DNA from 4 places in the Streptomyces sp. RPA4-2 genome. Region 2 is predicted to be linked to each of the others. Evidence: riboswitches for the same ligand, from Rfam matches in the RefSeq annotation. Region 2 holds a riboswitch; each other region holds the start of a gene.
The links. A riboswitch is a leader RNA that binds a small molecule or an ion and turns the genes downstream of it on or off. The one in region 2 is predicted to bind cobalamin.

Region 1: linked by a shared signal. The riboswitch ahead of HEP85_RS43140 (CbtB-domain containing protein) and the one ahead of metE (5-methyltetrahydropteroyltriglutamate--homocysteine S-methyltransferase) in region 2 are both predicted to bind cobalamin.
Region 3: linked by a shared signal. The riboswitch ahead of HEP85_RS10065 (cobalamin biosynthesis protein) and the one ahead of metE (5-methyltetrahydropteroyltriglutamate--homocysteine S-methyltransferase) in region 2 are both predicted to bind cobalamin.
Region 4: linked by a shared signal. The riboswitch ahead of HEP85_RS26420 (ribonucleoside-diphosphate reductase subunit alpha) and the one ahead of metE (5-methyltetrahydropteroyltriglutamate--homocysteine S-methyltransferase) in region 2 are both predicted to bind cobalamin.

Annotation. Positions count from the first base shown of each region.
Region 1 covers NZ_CP050975.2:9,757,671-9,762,430, forward strand. The annotation lists gene HEP85_RS43125 (MarR family winged helix-turn-helix transcriptional regulator) at 13-480, shown strand; gene HEP85_RS43130 (acyl-CoA dehydrogenase family protein) at 518-832, shown strand; gene HEP85_RS43135 (enoyl-CoA hydratase/isomerase family protein) at 829-1,932, shown strand; cobalamin riboswitch at 2,098-2,239, shown strand; gene HEP85_RS43140 (CbtB-domain containing protein) at 2,277-2,492, shown strand; gene HEP85_RS43145 (CbtA family protein) at 2,512-3,267, shown strand; gene aceB (malate synthase A) at 3,996-4,760, opposite strand, start outside.
Region 2 covers NZ_CP050975.2:838,194-842,953, reverse strand. The annotation lists gene metE (5-methyltetrahydropteroyltriglutamate--homocysteine S-methyltransferase) at 1-1,717, opposite strand, end outside; cobalamin riboswitch at 1,880-2,101, opposite strand; gene meaB (methylmalonyl Co-A mutase-associated GTPase MeaB) at 2,282-3,268, opposite strand; gene scpA (methylmalonyl-CoA mutase) at 3,274-4,760, opposite strand, start outside.
Region 3 covers NZ_CP050975.2:2,357,363-2,362,122, forward strand. The annotation lists gene HEP85_RS10050 (lysozyme) at 1-337, shown strand, start outside; gene HEP85_RS10055 (inorganic phosphate transporter) at 517-1,761, shown strand; gene HEP85_RS10060 (hypothetical protein) at 1,774-1,998, shown strand; cobalamin riboswitch at 2,186-2,329, shown strand; gene HEP85_RS10065 (cobalamin biosynthesis protein) at 2,435-3,406, shown strand; gene HEP85_RS10070 (cobyric acid synthase) at 3,403-4,760, shown strand, end outside.
Region 4 covers NZ_CP050975.2:6,007,033-6,011,792, forward strand. The annotation lists gene HEP85_RS26415 (ribonucleotide-diphosphate reductase subunit beta) at 1-182, opposite strand, end outside; gene HEP85_RS26420 (ribonucleoside-diphosphate reductase subunit alpha) at 182-2,548, opposite strand; cobalamin riboswitch at 2,727-2,882, opposite strand; gene HEP85_RS26425 (GNAT family N-acetyltransferase) at 2,915-3,433, opposite strand; gene mctP (monocarboxylate uptake permease MctP) at 3,568-4,760, opposite strand, start outside.

The DNA.
Region 1 (4,760 bases), 8.9 Mb from region 2:
TACACTGTGTTCATGGCGGACGCGATCAAGCCTGAGCAGACGGTCAAGCCCCTCACCGTTGACGAGGAGGCGTTCCTGCGGGCCCTCGGCAGAGTGACGGCGACCCTGTCTCGCGCCGTCGACGCCGACATGCTCATGGAGCAACCGATCAGCGGCACCGAGTACACGGTACTGGTGCACCTCTCCGAGGCCCCCGACGCCCAACTGCGCATGAGTGACCTGGCGAACACGTGCGGAATGTCGGTGAGCGGCATGACCAGAGTGGTGAACCGCCTGGAGTCGCAGTCGCTCGTGCTGCGCAAGAGGTGCCCGAACGACGGACGCGGGTGGCTCGCTTCCTTGACCACTGCGGGACGGACGCGCCTCGAGCAGGCCTGGCCGACGAATCTCGCGAGTGCGCGGCGTCACGTCTTCTCCCGCCTGGAGGGATGCGACATCGCCGCGGCCGCCCGGGTGCTGGAGCGTATAGCCCCCCGATGAGGACGCGGCCCGCCCTTGGCGACCCCTCTCCCGGCTGATGAGTACGTCGACGGCCCGCCTTGCCCTGGGCCGAGGGCGAGGGTGTCGGTGCCGAGACGACATGCGTGGCGCGACCGGAGGCGTCGATGCGCCGCGCGACACGGCCCTGCGCACCATGGCCGGACGGTTCGCCACCGCCACCGGATGCTCCGTGGCCGACCGGGTCCCGCCCCCGCGCAACGGCGACGGCCGCCTGAGCGACCATGGCATCGAGAGGATCGTCCTCGATCTCCGTGTCCACCGGATCCTGGAAGGAACCAACGAGAACATGCGCGTCAACGTGGCCCGCGGCCTGATGGGGGTGTTCGGATGACCGGCGCCCACGACGCCGGGGCGGTCACCGGCACCGACGACTCCGTACTCCTGCGTACCGAGGGGCGCGCCGCGTACCTCACCCTCAACCGGCCCCGGGCGCTCAACGCCCTCACCCACACCATGGTCCGCCGCATCGACTCGGCGCTCACGGTCTGGGAACACGACCCGGCCGTGGAGACCGTCGTCGTGACCGGCGCGGGGGAGCGGGGCCTGTGCGCGGGCGGCGACATCCGCGCCATCCACGACGACGCCCGGAACGGGGACGGCGCGGCGTCGATGGCCTTCTGGCGCGACGAGTACCGGCTCAACGCCCGTATCGCGCGCTACCCGAAACCGTATGTCGCCGTGATGGACGGCATCGTGATGGGCGGCGGCGTCGGTGTCTCCGCGCACGGCAGCGTACGGATCGCCACCGAGCGTTCCCGGATCGCGATGCCCGAGACCGGTATCGGCTTCGTCCCGGACGTGGGCGGCACCTACCTCCTCGCTCTCGCGCCCGGCGAACTGGGCACACACCTGGCGCTGACCGGAACCCCGGTGGGCGCGGGCGACGCCCTGCTGTGCGGGCTGTCCGACCAGTACGTGCCGTCCGACTCCCTGCCACGACTCGTCCAGGACCTCGCTCACGCGCCGGTACGGGAAGTTCTGGGCCGTCACGTCAGGGACGCGCCGCCCGGGGGCCTCGCGGAAGCACGGCGCTGGATCGACGCCTGTTACTCCGCCCGCACCGTCGAGGAGATCGTGGGCCGCTTGCTGGATCACGGGGACAGCGCGGCCAAGGAGGCCGCCGAGACCCTGCTCACCAAGTCACCCACCGCCCTCAAGGTCACCCTCGCCGCGATGCGCGGAGCCCGTCGGCCCGGCTCCCTGGAGGAGGTGCTCGACCAGGAATACCGCGTCTCCTGCGCGGCACTCACCGAACCGGACCTCGTGGAGGGCATCCGGGCCCAGGTCATCGACAAGGACCGCGAACCGCGTTGGTCGCCGCCGACGCTCGCCGAGGTCTCCGACGCGGACGTCGCACGCTTCTTCACCCCGCTCGGCGAGCGTGAACTCGGCCTTGCCGCACCCGACATCACGCGGGAGGCGCCCAGGTGAGCCGGGCCGTCGCGTTCATCCAGCAGGGGGCGTACGGGTGGCCCATGAGCGTCTTCGCCGGGAAGCGGTCGGCCCGCTTCCCCCACCGCTGACCCACAGGTCACGGCGGCCGCCCCGCCTGGCGAGACGAAGATCACGGCGGCGGGGACGGTCTTGGCCATGAACCCGACACGCGGTACGGTCAGTGCGATATCGACGACGGCATGGCGGAAGCCGGTGGAAATCCGGCACGGTCGCGCCACTGTGAACGAGACCCCCTCCGCAGGGGGTCTCTCAAGTCAGACCCGCAGCTGTCGTCCTGTGCACCACCGAGATGGGACGCGAACTCCCGAGGAGGTCCTGCCATGGCGCAGACCGTCGCTCCGCCGACAGCCACCCCGATCCCCGCCAAACTGCCGATCGGCACGATCGTCCCCTGGGCGGTCTTCTTCGGCATCCTGATGCTGGTCATGCTCTATTTCGTCGGCGCCGAGCAGGGCGCCACCTCCGTCGTCTCCGGCGAGGACGTTCACGAGTGGGTGCACGACGCCCGCCACCTCCTCGGCTTCCCCTGCCACTGACGAGGGACACCGCGCACCCATGAACTCCGCAACTGTCAGAAACCTTCTCGTGCGGGGCATGCTCGCCGGCCTCGCCGCCGGTGTGCTGGCCCTCGTCGTCGCCTACTTCCTGGGCGAGCCCAGCGTCGACGATGCCATCGGATTCGAAGAGGCCCACGCCCCGGCACACGGGCACGAGGTCGAGATCGTCAGCCGTAGCCTTCAGTCCACCGGCGGCCTCGCCACCGGCGTGCTGATCTACGGAGTGGCCTTCGGCGGCATCGCCGCCCTCGCGTACTGCTTCGCACTCGGCCGCGTCGGCCGCTTCAGCCCGCGCGCGACCGCGCTGCTGCTGTCCGGCTGCGCGCTGCTCGCGGTGTACGTCGTGCCGTTCCTGAAGTACCCGGCCAACCCGCCGTCCGTCGGCGACCCCGACACCATCGGCAAGCGCACGACGCTGTACTTCCTGATGATGGTGCTGAGTGTGCTGCTCGCGGTCGCCGCCGTGATCCTCGGCAAGCGGCTCGCACCCCGTTGGGGCACTTGGTACGCCACCGTCGCCGCGGTCGTCTTCTTCGCTCTCGTGATCGGAATCGCGTACGAGTTCCTCCCGGTCATCAACGAGGTCCCGAAGGACTTCCCGGCCACCTTGCTGTGGCGGTTCCGTACCTCGGCCCTCGCCATCCAGCTCACGCTGTGGACCGGCTTCGGCCTGGTCTTCGGGGAGTTGGCGCAGCGCCTGCTGGCCCCGCGGCCGGCGGCGGTCCCCGCGGGAGCAACTCCCGTACCGAACTGACCCATTGACGCAGAGATGACCTACCGAGATCGCCCGCTGAGTCATCAGCGGGCGATCTCGCGCAGAGGGCCCACCGGAACCATCCGGGGGCCCTCTCGCGGTCTCCCCAAATCCACGACTTGCGACAGGCGATCGGAGGCCGGAGCGCCCGGGTGCGAGTGCCGGCGCAGCAGGTGAAGCGGACCGAGGAACTGCTGCGGGATCTCTAGGCACTGGCCGGTCGTCCCCCTGAAGGCGGCGCCGGCCCGTGCGTGCTGGGCGGCGACACGACATCGTGTCCCCGCCCACGGACGGACACGAGCGTCCCGCGACCGGGCCGCTCGGCCAGGGCGGAAACGGACCAGGAGTGTCTGCGCCGCGCACTGGCGAGCCTGCTCGAACGCCACCGGGGCCGGTCCGGCGCGCAGGATTCGGGTGACGAGCGGCCTGTCTCGTCGTCACGCGGCTGAGGCCGTCCCGTGGTCCCCGGCGTGCGGCTCAGGTCAGGCACGGCTTCAGCACGTACGCTCGCCGGTCCGGATCGCCGTCTCCGGCCCGGCCCCTCGGATGCGGTGACGGCATTCGGGGATCCGGCACCCCGGGCCGACAGAAGTGCCGGCGCCGCCGGACCCTCGACCGGCGGCGCCGTCCGGACCCCTCGGTCCGGATCCACCGGGGCCCTCGACCCCGGATCCACCAGGGCCCTCAACCCTGGTCGTACAGGTGGAACCTCCGCGCGGGCCGCCCCGTCAGGCCGCCTCGGCGTGCCGGACGAGATGGCGGGTATAGGCGTCCGGGGTGAAGAACAGGGGCAACTCCGGTTCCAGGGTGTTGCGTTCGAAGAGGGACCGCACCTCGTCCACGGCGGCCCACGGGTATTCGGCACCCAGTGCGGCGAGTTCGTCGTCGAGCAGCCGCAGCACCGTCTCCCGGTCGACGGCACGCTGCCGTAGCCACTGCCAGATCTGTACGCGGGCGATCTCCGCGGTCGCCGCGTCCTCCATCAGGCCGTACAGGGCGACGGCCCCACTGCCGCGCAGCCAGGCATCGAAGTAGCGGAGCGTGACCGCGATGTTGGTGCGCACGCCCTCCTCGGTGGGCGGCCCGCCGACGCGGCGTACGGGCAGCAGGTCCGCGGCGTCCACCTCGGTGTCGCCGCGGGTGCGCTCGATCTGATGGGGCCGGTCGCCGAGGACACCGTCGAAGGCCTCACGGCACACCGGCACGAGACCGGGGTGGGCGACCCAGGAGCCGTCGAAGCCGTCCTCGGCCTCACGCTCCTTGTCGAGCCGGACCTCGGCCAGGGCCGCCTCGTGAGCGGCCCGGTCCTGGCCCGGCACGTGGGCGGCCATGCCGCCGATGGCGTGGGCCCCCCGCCGGTGGCAGGTGCGTACCAGCAGTTCGGTGTACGCGCGCAGGAACGGCGCGGTCATCGTCACAGCCGCCCGGTCAGGCAGCAGGACGTCCGCGCGGTGACCGAAGGTCTTGATCAGACTGAACAGGTAGTCCCAACG
Region 2 (4,760 bases):
TGGTGACCGGTCCCGTGAGCATGCCCTTGACCGGCTTGGTGGTGAGCGACTGGGCGTACGTGGTCCAGCGCACCGTCATCGGTTCGGGCCGTGAGATGTCGCCGGCCAGGATCGGCGGGCGGACGTAGCGGGTGCCGTACGACTGGACCCACCCGTGCTGTGTGGTGAGGTAACCCGTGAGCTGTTCGGCGAAGTACTGCACCATGTCGTTGCGTTCGGCCTCGCCGTGCACCAGGACGTCGATGCCGGCCTTCTCCTGGAAGGAGATCACCTCGCCGATCTCGGCCCTGATGAGTTCCTCGTACCCGGCGACGTCGATCCGGCCGGTCCGCAGATCGGCCCGTGCGGTGCGCAGTTCGGCGGTCTGCGGGAAGGACCCGATGGTGGTGGTCGGCAGGAGGGGGAGGCCCAGGTGCGCGCGCTGGGCGGTGGCCCGCTCGGCGTACGGCTGGGAGCGACGGGCATCGGTGTCCGTGACGGCGGTGGTGCGGCCGCGGACCGCCGGGTCGTGGGTGATCGCGGAGGCCGCCCGGGAGGCGAGGTCGGCCCGGTTCGCGGCCAGTTCGGCGGCGATGGTGTCGGTGCCCCGGGCGAGGCCCTCGGCGAGGGTGGCGATCTCGGTCGTCTTCTGGCGGGCGAAGGCGAGCCAGTGCAGGATCTGCGGGTCGATGTCCCGTTCGGCGGACGCGTCGAGCGGTACGTGCAGGAGCGAGCAGGAGGCGGAGACGTCCACCCGGTCGGCGAGCCCGAGCAGGGTGCCGAGTGTGCCGAGGGACCTCTCCAGGTTGTTGACCCAGATGTTGCGGCCGTCGACCACGCCGGCCACCAGACGCTTTCCGGGCAGTCCGCCGACAGCGGCCAGGGCGTCGAGGTTGGCGGCGGCCGCGCCGGTGAAGTCCAGCGCGAGGCCGTCCACCGGGGCCTTGGCCAGTACGGGCAGGGCGTCGCCGAGGCGGTCGAAGTACGAGGCGAGCAGCAGCTTCGGCCGGTCGGTCAGCGCGCCGAGGCCGCGGTAGGCGCGCGCGGCGGCGTTGAGTTCGGCGGGGGTGCGGTCCTGGACCAGAGCGGGCTCGTCGAGCTGCACCCAGTCGGCTCCCGCCGCGCGGAGGTCGGCGAGCACCTCGGCGTAGACGGGCAGCAGCCGGTCCAGCAGGGTCAGCGGTTCGAAGTCCGCGGCGACACCGGGCGCCGGCTTGGCCAGCAGGAGATAGGTGACCGGACCGACGAGGACGGGCCGGGCCGCGTGACCGAGGGCGATCGCCTCCCTGAGCTGCCCGACCTGGTGTGCGGAGTCGGTCCTGAACACCGTGTCCGGACCCAACTCCGGTACCAGGTAGTGGTAGTTGGTGTCGAACCACTTGGTCATCTCCAGCGGCGCCACGTCCTGGGTGCCGCGCGCCATCGCGAAGTACCCGTCGAGCGGGTCGGCTTCGACGGCCTTGCGGTGCCGCTCGGGGACGGCGCCGACCATGACACTGGTGTCGAGGACGTGGTCGTAGTACGAGAAGTCGCCGGTCGGCACCTCGTGGATGCCGGATTCCGCCAGGTGCCGCCAGTTCGACCGGCGCAGACCGGCGGCGGTCTCCCGGAGGGCGTCGGCGGTGGTCCGGCCCTTCCAGTAGCCCTCGATCGCCTTCTTCAGCTCACGGTCGGGACCTTGGCGGGGGTAGCCGTACACGGTGGCTCGTGCTGCCGCGGCTGCGGGCTTGGCTGTCACGGAAATCTCCTTCGCGAGATGTCTCGTCGGGATCCCGACGACGGGACGCGAACGCGAAGGGGTGACGAACCGGGCGGAATCCGCCCGCGCCACGAGGCGCGGTCGACCGCCGGTATGTACGCCGACCCGCCCACGAGGTCACCGGGATGTCCGCGCGCGAACGGTCGCGTGCGGGCAACGGGCAGGTCTTCGGACTCGCGGGCGCGGCTTCCCCGAAGGGCATCCACCTACTGGCCGTCGCTTCCCGGACCCGGTCGGGCCCAGTGCGTATGACGGCGTTCGTTCCCACTCACCGCTGCGGGGCAGTCCCGGATTCCCACCGGGTTCCCTCTTACGACGCATCCCGCCTGGCGGACGGGGCGAACCAGCTGCACAGGCCACCCTAGGGGGCGACACGGTCCCGTGGCGTGAGCGGCTCACATCGCGGACGGTGACATGGGACACCGTCCGCGGTCGCCCACGGCTCGGCGGCGCGTGTTCCAGGGGCGGCGCGGGCAGGCACCGTGTCCGTCGCGCCAACACGGTGCCGCGTCCCGTCGTGGACGGGCGGAGTGCCCTGACGCGTCAGCCTTCCGCGCCGCCGAACACGCCCAGGATGCGTTCCGCCGCCAGCGTGGCCGTCAACTCCCCGTCCCGCACCTGCTGTTCGAGGGCGGGCGTGAGGGCTCGTACCGCCGGATCCGCGTGCAGCCGGCCGAGGAGCTCGTCGCGGACCATCGTCCAGGTCCAGTCGACCTGCTGGTCGCGGCGCTTGGCGGCGAGGCGGCCGGTCGAGTCGAGCAGGACGCGGTGCTGTTCGAGGCGCTCCCAGACGGCTTCCAGGCCGGTCGACTCGCGGGCGCTGCAACTCAGCACGGGGGGAGTCCAGGCCGCGTCCACCGGATGCATCAGACGAAGGGCGCCCGCCAACTCCCGTGCCGCGGAACGCGCGTCCCGCTCGTGCGGGCCGTCCGCCTTGTTGACGGTGATCACGTCCGCGAGCTCCAGGACCCCCTTCTTGATGCCTTGCAACTGGTCGCCGGTGCGGGCCAGCGTGAGCAGCAGGAAGGAGTCGACCATGTTCGCCACCGCGGTCTCCGACTGGCCGACACCCACCGTCTCCACCAGGATCACGTCGTAGCCCGCCGCCTCCATCACCACCATCGACTCCCGTGTCGCCTTCGCCACGCCGCCGAGGGTGCCGGCGGTGGGGGAGGGGCGTACGAAAGCGGCGGGGTCCACCGCCAGGCGCTCCATACGGGTCTTGTCACCCAGGATCGAACCGCCCGTACGGGTCGACGAGGGGTCGACGGCGAGCACCGCGACCCGGTGCCCGAGCGAGGTGAGCATTGTGCCGAGCGCGTCGATGAAGGTCGACTTGCCCACACCCGGCACCCCGGTGATGCCGATGCGCCGGGCGTTGCCGCCGTGGGGCAGCAACTGGGTCAGCAGCGCCTGCCCGAGGGACCGGTGATCGGCCCGGGTGGACTCGACGAGAGTGATGGCCCGCGCGATGTACGCACGCTTCCCGTCGAGTACGCCCTTCACATAGGAGTCGAGGTCGATCGCCATGGGCCTCAGCCGTGTCCGAGACCGGTGGCCAGCCGTTCCACCAGGTCGTGCGCCGCGTCCGGGATCACCGTTCCCGGCGGGAAGACGGCCGCCGCGCCCATCTCCAGCAGGGTCGGCACGTCCTGCGGCGGAATCACCCCGCCCACCACGATCATGATGTCCTCGCGTCCCTCCTCCGCCAGTTGCTCCCGCAGCGCCGGGACCAGGGTGAGGTGCCCGGCGGCCAGCGAGGACACCCCGACGATGTGCACGTCGGCCTCGACGGCCTGCCGTGCCACCTCGGCCGGGGTCTGGAACAGCGGGCCGACGTCCACGTCGAAGCCGAGGTCGGCGAAGGCCGTGGCGATGACCTTCTGCCCGCGGTCATGGCCGTCCTGGCCCATCTTGGCCACCAGGATGCGCGGCCGGCGGCCCTCGGACTCCTCGAAGGCGTCCACCCGGGTGCGGGTGCGCTCGACGGACGGCGACTCGCCTGCTTCGTTGCGGTACACACCCGAGATCGTACGGATCTGGCTCGCGTGCCGCCCGTACACCTTCTCCAGAGCGTCGGAGATCTCACCGACGGTGGCCTTGGCGCGGGCCGCGTTCACCGCCAGCTCCAGCAGGTTGCCGGTGCCCCCGGCGGCCGCCGTCAGCGCACGCAGCGACTCCTGGCACGCGGACTCGTCGCGCTCCGCGCGCAGCCGGCGCAGCTTCTCGATCTGCTGGGTCCGTACGGAGGAGTTGTCGACCTTGAGGACATCGATCTGTTCGTCGGTGTCGACCCGGTACTTGTTGACGCCGATGACCGGCTGACGGCCCGAGTCGATCCGGGCCTGGGTGCGGGCCGCGGCCTCCTCCACGCGCAGCTTCGGGATGCCCGCGTCGATGGCCTGCGCCATGCCGCCGGCCGCCTCGACCTCCTCGATGTGCTGCCAGGCCCGGCGTGCCAGGTCGTACGTCAGCTTCTCCACGTAGGCGCTGCCGCCCCACGGGTCGATCACCCGCGTCGTGCCCGACTCCTGCTGGATCAGCAACTGGGTATTGCGGGCGATCCGCGCCGAGAAGTCGGTGGGCAGGGCGAGCGCCTCGTCCAGGGCGTTGGTGTGCAGCGACTGCGTGTGGCCCTGGGTGGCGGCCATCGCCTCCACACACGTACGCGTCACGTTGTTGAACACGTCCTGCGCGGTCAGCGACCACCCCGAGGTCTGCGAATGCGTGCGCAGGGAGAGGGACTTGGCGTTCTTCGGGTCGAACTGCTTGACCAGCCTGGCCCACAGCAGCCGGGCGGCCCGCATCTTGGCGATCTCCATGAAGAAGTTCATGCCGATCGCCCAGAAGAACGACAGCCGGGGAGCGAACGCGTCCACGTCCAGCCCGGCCTCCTGCCCGGCCCGCAGGTACTCCACGCCGTCCGCGAGGGTGTAGGCCAGCTCCAGGTCGGCCGTCGCACCCGCCTCCTGGATGTGGTACCCGGAGATGGAGATGGAGTTGTACCGCGGCATCCGCTGGG
Region 3 (4,760 bases), 1.5 Mb from region 2:
CAACCCGTACAGCAAGCACAAGTGTTACGGCATGACCAAGGCCGGGCTCGTGAGCTGGATCCAGGACTTCAGCGACGAGCTCGAACGGGAGACGGGCCGCCGCCCGGTGATCTACACGACCGCCCACTGGTGGAACACCTGCACCGGGGACAGCCACGCCTTCGCCGCGGACCACCCCCTCTGGCTGGCCCGCTACGACAGCGCGGACATCGGCGCACTGCCGGGCGGCTGGTCGGCCTGGACGTTCTGGCAGTACGACAACAAGGGGACCCTGCCGGGTGACCAGAATCTCTTCAACGGATCCACGGCACGGCTGAAGAGGCTCGCGAAGGGCTAGCGGAGCCCGATATTCCGCCTTCGTTCGAACCACGGGTCATCCCTCCGGCATCCACACCGGTGCAAGCGGAGGGGTGATCCGTGGTTCGATACACCCCTAAGCCTGCCTCAGTTCATCTTCCGTTCACTCAGGTTGCCTACGGTCCACGTGCCACTGACGTCAAACAGAAGCCTGGGTAAATGGAACACATCACGCTCCTCCTCGGAATCGTGATCGTCACCGCTCTCGTGTTCGATTTCACGAACGGTTTCCACGACACTGCCAACGCGATGGCGACGACCATCTCGACCGGCGCTCTGAAGCCCAAGACGGCGGTGGCCATGTCCGCCGTGCTGAATCTCGTCGGTGCGTTCCTCTCCGTGGAGGTCGCCAAGACGATCTCCGGCGGACTCATCAACGAAGAGGGCATACGTACCGAAGTGATCTTCGCGGCGCTCGTCGGCGCCATCCTCTGGAATCTGCTGACCTGGCTCCTGGGTCTGCCCTCCAGTTCCTCCCACGCACTGTTCGGCGGTCTGATCGGCGCCGCGGTCATGTCGGCCGGCTGGTCGTCGGTGAACGGCTCGACCGTCGTCACCAAGGTGCTGCTCCCCGCGGTCGCCGCGCCCATCGTGGCCGGACTCGCCGCGATGCTGGCCACCCGGCTGACGTACCGGATCAGCAACCGCGCCGACCAGAAGGCGACCGCCAAGGGCTACCGCGCCGGCCAGATCGCCTCGGCCGGTCTGGTCTCGCTGGCGCACGGCACGAACGACGCGCAGAAGACGATGGGCATCATCACCCTCGCCCTGGTCACCGGCGGTGTGATCGCCCCCGGCTCGAACCCTCCCACCTGGGTCATCGTCTCGGCCGGTACCGCCATAGCGCTCGGCACCTACCTGGGCGGCTGGCGCATCATCCGCACGATGGGCAAGGGTCTGACCGACCTCGCGCCGCAGCAGGGCTTCGCCGCCCAGACCAGCGCCGCGACGGCCATCCTGGCCTCCTCGCACATCGGCTTCTCCCTCTCCACCACCCAGGTCTGCTCCGGTGCCGTGATGGGCTCGGGCCTCGGCCGCAAGGGCGGTGTCGTCCGCTGGTCCACCGCGACCCGGATGTTCGTCGCCTGGGGCCTGACCCTGCCGGCCGCCGGACTGGCCGGTGCCGCCGCCGAGTTCCTGACGAAGCAGGGCACCTGGGGCATCGTCCTCACCGGCGCGCTGCTGGTCGCCGGCGCCGGCACCATCTGGACGCTGTCCCGCCGCCAGCCGGTCACCATCGACAACGTCAACGACGCCGCCGCCGAGCCGGCCGGCATCGTCACCACCGCGATGGCCGCGGTCACCCCGCCGCCCGCGGGCCCCGTCACCGGAGACCTGTCCGGCGATCTGAAGACCACCATCCCGTCCCCGGACGCGGAGCCCACCCGCCCGGCCACGGTGTAAGGACGGAACAGCATGAACATCGACTGGGCAGCCCTCGGCTCCGTCTTCGGAGTCAGCCTCGTGGTCACCGTGGCCCTCGTCGGCCTCTTCACCCTCGGCATCATCGGCCTCACCAAGCGCGAGTCCGCGTCCGCCCAGGGCGGTTCGGCCGCCCTCGCGGTCACCGGCGCGTACGTCTGCTTCGCCGCGTGCGCGGCGGCGGTGGCCTACGGGATCTATCTCATCGTCGGCAAATGACCCCGCGGCGGTGACCGCGCGGCGGCAAACAGCCTGAAACGGGCATCACTTCACGTGGGGTGCGGGACGGATCGCCGTCCCGCACCCCACGCGTATGCCGTGCCGCACCCCCCGCACGCGTCCTCCCCCGCCCCTCGCCATGTGGGCCTTCGCACACTCTCCCCTCGCAGGTCAACGGCAAGTTGACGGGTCCTGCAACCCGTGGTGGACTGCCGGAGCCAAGTACGGCGACAGAAGAGGAAGCCGGTGTGAATCCGGCGCGGTCCCGCCACTGTGACCGGGGAAGGAACTCCCCGGGAGCCAGGAACTCTCACCGCCGGTCTCGTCGAACCAGGGCGCGGACACCCTGAGTGAGGACATATCGCCATGCGCGGCTGCCCGTTGCGGGTCTTGATGAGTACGAGGGTTCCACTTCACCCCACGGCGGGCTGACCCCGTGCGTGCCGATCGCGTCTTCGCGTACGGCGCCGCCACCGGCCTCCTCGGCGACCTGCTGCTCGGCGATCCCCGCCGGGGCCATCCGGTCGCCGCGTTCGGGCGGACCGCGGGAGCCGTGGAGCGGATGCTGTGGCGCGACCACCGCGGCTGGGGAGCGCTGCACACCACCGTCTGTGTCGGCGGCGCCGGTGCGCTCGCCGCGCTCGCGAACCGTGGCGTACGCCGTTCCCGTGCCGCCTCCATCGCCCTGACCGCCGCGGCCACTTGGGCCGTCGTCGGGGGCACCTCCCTCGGGCGCGAGGCGCGGGCGATCGGTGCCGCGCTCGGCGCCGGTGACGTCGAGGCCGCCCGCGCGCGGCTGCCGCACCTGTGCGGGCGCGACCCTCTGGCACTGGACCGCGACGGCATCGCGCGCGCCGTCGTCGAGTCCGTCGCCGAGAACACCTCCGACGCCGTGGTGGGCGCCCTGGTGTGGGGAGCCGTCGGCGGTGTGCCCGGACTGGTCGCGTTCCGCGCCGTGAACACGCTCGACGCCATGGTCGGGCACAGATCCGCCAGGTACCGGCGCTACGGCTGGGCCTCCGCGCGCCTCGACGACGTCGCGGGCTGGCCGGGAGCACGGCTGACCGCGGCGCTCGCCACCGTCGCCGGCGACGACCCGCGCGGGGCGGTGCGCGCCTGGCGTACCGACGCCCGCCGGCATCCGAGCCCCAACGCCGGGCCCGTGGAAGCCTCGTTCGCCGGATCACTCGGGGTACGGCTCGGCGGGACCCTCTCCTACGCCGGCCGGGTCGAGCACCGGCCCGTCCTCAACGTCGGCGGGCGTGCCGTGCGCGTCGGCGACATCGAACGGGCCGTGAGGCTGTCGCGGCGCGTCAGTTGGCTCGCCCTCGGCGTGAGTGCCGCGGGACGGCTGCTGGCCGGGCGGCTGCTCGCGGGCGGACCTCTCCCGAAGGGGCGTACGACATGAACGGCGGTCTCCTCGTCGCCGGAACCACCTCCGACGCCGGCAAGAGCGTCGTGACCGCCGGGATCTGCCGGTGGCTGGTGCGCCAGGGCGTCAAGGTCGCGCCCTTCAAGGCGCAGAACATGTCCCTGAACTCCTTCGTGACCCGCGAGGGCGCCGAGATCGGGCGCGCCCAGGCCATGCAGGCGCAGGCCGCCCGCGTGGAACCGACCGCGCTCATGAACCCCGTGCTGCTCAAGCCGGGCAGCGACCGGAGCAGTCAGGTCGTGCTCATGGGCAGGCCGGTGGGCGAGATGACCGCCCGCGGCTACCACGGCGGGCGGCAGCGACAGCTCCTGGGCACCGTGCTGGACTGCCTCGCCGAGTTGCGGGGCACGTATGACGCGGTGATCTGTGAGGGGGCCGGCAGTCCTGCCGAGATCAATCTGCGGCGGACCGACATCGTGAACATGGGGATCGCGCGCAACGCGCGGCTGCCCGTGCTCGTCGTCGGCGACATCGACCGCGGCGGCGTGTTCGCCTCGTTCTTCGGGACGGTCGCGCTGCTGTCCCGCGAGGACCAGGAGTTCGTCGCCGGGTTCCTGGTCAACAAGTTCCGCGGCGACGTGTCCCTGCTGGAGCCCGGACTCGACATGCTGAAGGACCTCACCGGACGCCGTACGTACGGGGTCCTGCCCTTCCGGCACGGCCTCGGGATCGACGAGGAGGACGGCCTGCGTGTGTCGCTGCGCGGTGCCGTGCGGGAGTCGGCGGTCGCCGAGCCCGTCGGCGAGGACGTCCTGCGCGTCGCGGTCTGCGCGGTCCCGCTGATGTCCAACTTCACGGACGTGGACGCGCTGGCCGCCGAACCCGGCGTCGTCGTGCGGTTCGTGGACCGGGCCGCGGAACTGGCCGACGCGGACCTGGTCGTCGTGCCGGGGACCCGGGGCACCGTGAAGGCGCTGACGTGGCTGCGCGAGCGGGGCCTCGCGGACGCGCTGGCCCGGCGGGCCGCCGAGGGCCGCCCGGTGCTGGGGATCTGCGGCGGCTTCCAGCTCCTCGGGGACCACATCGAGGACGAGGTCGAGTCGCGGGCCGGGCATGTCGACGGGCTCGGACTCCTCCCCGTCCGCGTGCGGTTCGCGCGCGAGAAGACCCTCACCCGGCCGGCCGGCGAGGCGCTCGGGGAACACGTCGAGGGGTACGAGATTCATCACGGCGTCGCCGAAGTGACCGGTGGCGAGCCCTTCTTGGACGGCTGCCGGGTGGGTGCCGTCTGGGGTACCCACTGGCACGGCTCGCTGGAGTCGGACGGCTTCCGGCGTGCCTTCCTGCGCGAGGTGGCGGCCGCCGCGGGCCGCCGCTTCGTACCGGCCGC
Region 4 (4,760 bases), 5.2 Mb from region 2:
ATGTGCTGCTCGCCCTGCGACAGCTTCGCCAGGTCGGCGACGTCCGAGTGGAGGTCGACCTCCTCGACGGTCCAGGTGTTCTTGATGGCGTCCCGGTAGCGCTCGTAGAAGTCCGGGTAGCGCATGGGACGCAGGGTGAGTTCGAAGCCCGGGTCGAGCAGGTTCTTCTCGGTGGAGCTCATTACTGACAGGCCTCGCAGGACTCGGGGTTCTCCAGGGAGCAGGCGACGGCGTCGGGGTCGGCGACCTGCTGGAGGGGGATGGTCTTCTCGGGCTGGGCCTGCGCCTGGGCGGCACGGGCGATGCGGGTCGCCGGGCGCGAGCGCAGGTAGTACGTCGTCTTCAGGCCCGACTTCCAGGCGTACGCGTACATCGAGGAGAGCTTGCCGATGGTCGGCGTCTCCAGGAAGAGGTTCAGCGACTGGGCCTGGTCCAGGAACGGGGTACGGGCCGCGGCCATGTCGATGAGGCCGCGCTGCGGGATCTCCCACGCCGTGCGGTACAGGTCGCGGACGTCCTGCGGCACCCAGGTGAAGCCCTGCACCGAGCCGTTCGCCTCGCGCAGCGCCTCCCGGGTCTGCGCGTCCCACACCCCGAGCTTCTTCAGCTCGGCCACAAGGTAGGAGTTGACCTGGAGGAACTCACCGGACAGCGTCTCGCGCTTGAAGAGGTTCGAGACCTGCGGCTCGATGCACTCGTACACGCCCGCGATGGACGCGATCGTCGCGGTGGGCGCGATGGCGAGCAGCAGCGAGTTGCGCATGCCGACCGCGGCGATGCGCTCCCGCAGCGCCGCCCAGCGCTCCGGCCAGTTCAGCTCGACGTCGAAGTGGTCGGGGTGCAGCACACCGCGGGCGGTACGGGTCTTCTCCCAGGCCGGCAGCGGGCCGTTGCGCTCGGCGAGGTCGGCGGAGGCCTCGTAGGCGGCGAGCATGATGCGCTCGGCGATACGGGTGGAGAGCGCGCGGGCGGCGGGCGAGTCGAAGGGCAGACGCAGCTTGAAGAAGACGTCCTGGAGGCCCATCGCGCCGAGGCCGACGGGGCGCCACTTGGCGTTCGACCGGCCCGCCTGCTCGGTCGGGTAGAAGTTGATGTCGACGACGCGGTCGAGGAAGGTGACGGCGGTGCGGACCGTCTCGTCCAGACGCTCCCAGTCGAGATCGCCGGTCGTCGTGTCGACGAACGCGCCGAGGTTGACCGAGCCGAGGTTGCAGACGGCCGTCTCCCCGTCGTCCGTGACCTCCAGGATCTCGGTGCACAGGTTCGAGGAGTGCACGGTGTGGCCCGGCTCCGCCGTCTGGTTGGCCGTGCGGTTGGCGGCGTCCTTGAAGGTCATCCAGCCGTTGCCGGTCTGCGCCAGGGTGCGCATCATGCGGCCGTAGAGGTCGCGGGCCGGGATGGTCTTCTTCGCCAGGCCCTTCGCCTCCGCCGCACGGTACGCCGCGTCGAACTCGGCGCCCCACAGGTCGACCAGTCCGGGCACGTCGGAGGGGGAGAAGAGGGACCACTGCGCGTCGGCGTCGACCCGGCGCATGAACTCGTCCGGGATCCAGTGCGCGAGGTTCAGGTTGTGCGTACGGCGGGCGTCCTCGCCGGTGTTGTCACGCAGCTCCAGGAACTCCTCGATGTCGGAGTGCCAGGTCTCCAGGTAGACCGCGGCGGCGCCCTTGCGCCGGCCGCCCTGGTTCACCGCGGCGACCGAGGCGTCGAGGGTCTTCAGGAACGGGACGATGCCGTTGGAGTGCCCGTTCGTGCCGCGGATCAGTGAACCGCGGGAGCGGATGCGGGAGTAGGACAGCCCGATACCGCCCGCGTGCTTCGACAGGCGCGCGACCTGGTGGTAGCGGTCGTAGATGGAGTCCAGCTCGTCCAGCGGGGAGTCGAGGAGGTAGCAGGACGACATCTGGGGGTGCCGCGTACCGGAGTTGAAGAGCGTGGGGGAGGAGGGGAGGTAGTCCAGCCGGCTCATCAGGCCGTAGAGCGCGGCCACTTCGTCGACGGACCGGGCCGTGTCGTCCTCCGCCAGGCCGGACGCCACCCGGAGCATGAAGTGCTGGGGGGTCTCGACGACCTTGCGGGTGATCGGGTGCCGGAGCAGGTAGCGGCTGTGCAGGGTGCGCAGGCCGAAGTAGCCGAAGCGGTCGTCGCCCGCGGTGTCGATCAGCGCGTCCAGGCGGGCCGCGTGAAGGTCGACGAAGTCCGCCGTGCGGTCGGCGATCAGACCCTCGCGCCGGCCCGTGGTGATGGACTCGGAGAACGTCGTGACGCCCTGCGAGGCGGCCTCCTCGGCGATGCCGACCGTCAGCAGCCTGGCGGCCAGCCGCGAGTACACGGGGTCCTCGGAGATGAGGCCGGCGGCCGCCTCGGTGGCCAGCTCGCGCAGTTCCGCGTCGTCCGCGTGCGTGGACCGGCCGCGCAGCGCGGCGGCGGCGACCCGGCCGGGGTCGGCGCCGGGGAGGTCGGCGGTGAAGTCGGTCAGGGTACGCAGCAGCGTGGTACCGGGACCGTCCGTCTCCACCGGGGCCCGCTGCGCGGACTCCGCTTCCACCGGGGCCTGCTGGGCGGAAACTGAAACCGGGTCGGCTGGCGCGATGGTCACTTGGGGCTCTCCCTCGCTCGGCACGGGGCCTGGCGGAGGGCAGCGGGACACGCGACTCGGTTACGGGTACGCGTGCGTCCACCGGCCCATTCCACGAGGCCCGGACGTCGTCGGCGCCCGGGCCGGCTGGCCGGGGCACGCTGTCGGCAGGTCCTCGGACTGAAGCCCGTGCGCGAATGCGCACAAGTACACCGTTGCGGGACAGTTCCGGATTCGCACCGGATTCCCCTGCGACGACAGCGAGCATGAGCATACATCTAGTGCCGGGCTGAGGAAGCACCCCCACATGTTGTGCCGTGTCGGCTTCGGAGGGCGCTACGGAGTGTGCCTGAGGGTCAACTCGTAGGTGAGGAGGAAGACGTCGTCGAGGTGCGGAACCGGGTTCCAGTCGCGCTCCGGGGCGCGGGTGAAGCCGAGGCGTTCGTAGAGGCGGTGGGCGGTGCGCATGGTGCGCTGGGTGGACAGCACCACGCGCGCACAGCCCCCGGTGGCCCGTGCGCGGTCGACGCAGGCGCCCACGAGGGCCGCGCCCGCACCCCGGCCGCGGGCCTCGCGCGCGACGGCGAGCATCCGGATCTCGGCCTCGCCGGGCCGTGCGATGTCGGCCATGGGGCCGCCCCGGGGGACGAAGGTCACGCCGCCGAGGACCTGTTCCCCCTCGACCGCGACGAGCACCTCGGCCGCGGCGGCCCGCTTCGCGACGTCCCGCAGCTCTCCGAGATACGGGTCGCCCTCCCCGAAGTCGAGCAGCCCGTCCCCGAGATAGGCCCGCACGGTGATCTCGCCGACGCAGGGGTACTCCTCCGGCCGCGCGGGCCTGATGACGATGTCCATGCCGGGAGTGTGCCCCGGACGCACGGCGGCGGGCCGCCGGATCTCTCTCCGGCGGCCCGCTCCCTGGTACCGCTGTCCCGGACCGCGCCCGGCGGTGCCCGCCCGTGGGAGCGGGCGGGACTTTCGCAAGGCGCCTAGTGGCCCGCCTCCGCGGTGGCCGGGGGCAGTTCGACCTGGACTCCCGGGTCGCCCGCGTCCGCCGTGTAGTCCGCCGGTGACGTCTCGTCCACGCCGTCGGGCGCCTTGAACGCCCGCAGGGCGAAGGTGAGGACGACGGAGACCACCACGTTCATGACGAACGCCGTCAGACCGATGTAGCCGATCTCCCCGATCCCCGGGATCTCCTTCGAGCTGCCGCCGAAGTGCGCTTGCGTCGGTGAGGCGACCCCGTAGGCGGCGAGCGTGCCGTAGAGCATGCCGACCGCCCAGCCGCCGAGCAGCGCCCAGCGGTGGAACCAGCGCGTGAACAGACCGCCGACCAGGGCCGGGAAGGTCTGCAGGATCCAGATGCCGCCCAGGAGCTGGAAGTTGATGGCGACCGTCTTGTCCATCGTCAGGACGAAGACCAGCGCGCCCACCTTCACCAGGAGCGAGACCAGCTTGGAGACCTTCGTCTCCTGCTGCGGGGTCGCGTCCGGATTGATGAAGTCCCTGTAGATGTTGCGGGTGAAGAGGTTCGCGGCCGCGATGGACATGATGGCCGCGGGGACGAGGGCTCCGATGCCGATCGCGGCGAAGGCCACACCCGCGAACCAGTCCGGGAACATGTCCTCGAAGAGCTGCGGGATGGCGAGCTGGCCGTTGGTGACCTTCACCCCGGCCGCGATCGCCATGAAGCCGAGCAGGGCGAGCAGGCCCAGCATCAGGGAGTAGAGCGGCAGGATCGTGGTGTTGCGCCGGATCACCTCACGGCTGCGGCTGGACAGCGTCGCGGTGATCGAGTGCGGGTACATGAACAGGGCGAGCGCGGAGCCGAGTGCCAGGGTGGCGTAGGTCCACTGCCCTGCCTGGGCCGGTACGATCCCGCCCGCGCCGGCCGCGGCGTACTTCTCGCTCGCCGAGTGGAAGATCTCGTCGAAGCCGCCCAGCTTGATCGGGATGTAGATGATGGCCACCGCGATCACGATGTAGATCAGGGTGTCCTTCACGAACGCGATCAGGGCGGGGGCGCGCAGGCCCGAGGAGTAGGTGTACGCGGCCAGTACGCCGAAGGCGATGAGGAGCGGGAGGTCCTTGACGAACCAGTTCGTGTTCTCGCCGCCGCCGACGCCCATGACGTCCAGCACGGCCTGGATGCCCACCAGTTGGAGCGCGATGTACGGCATGG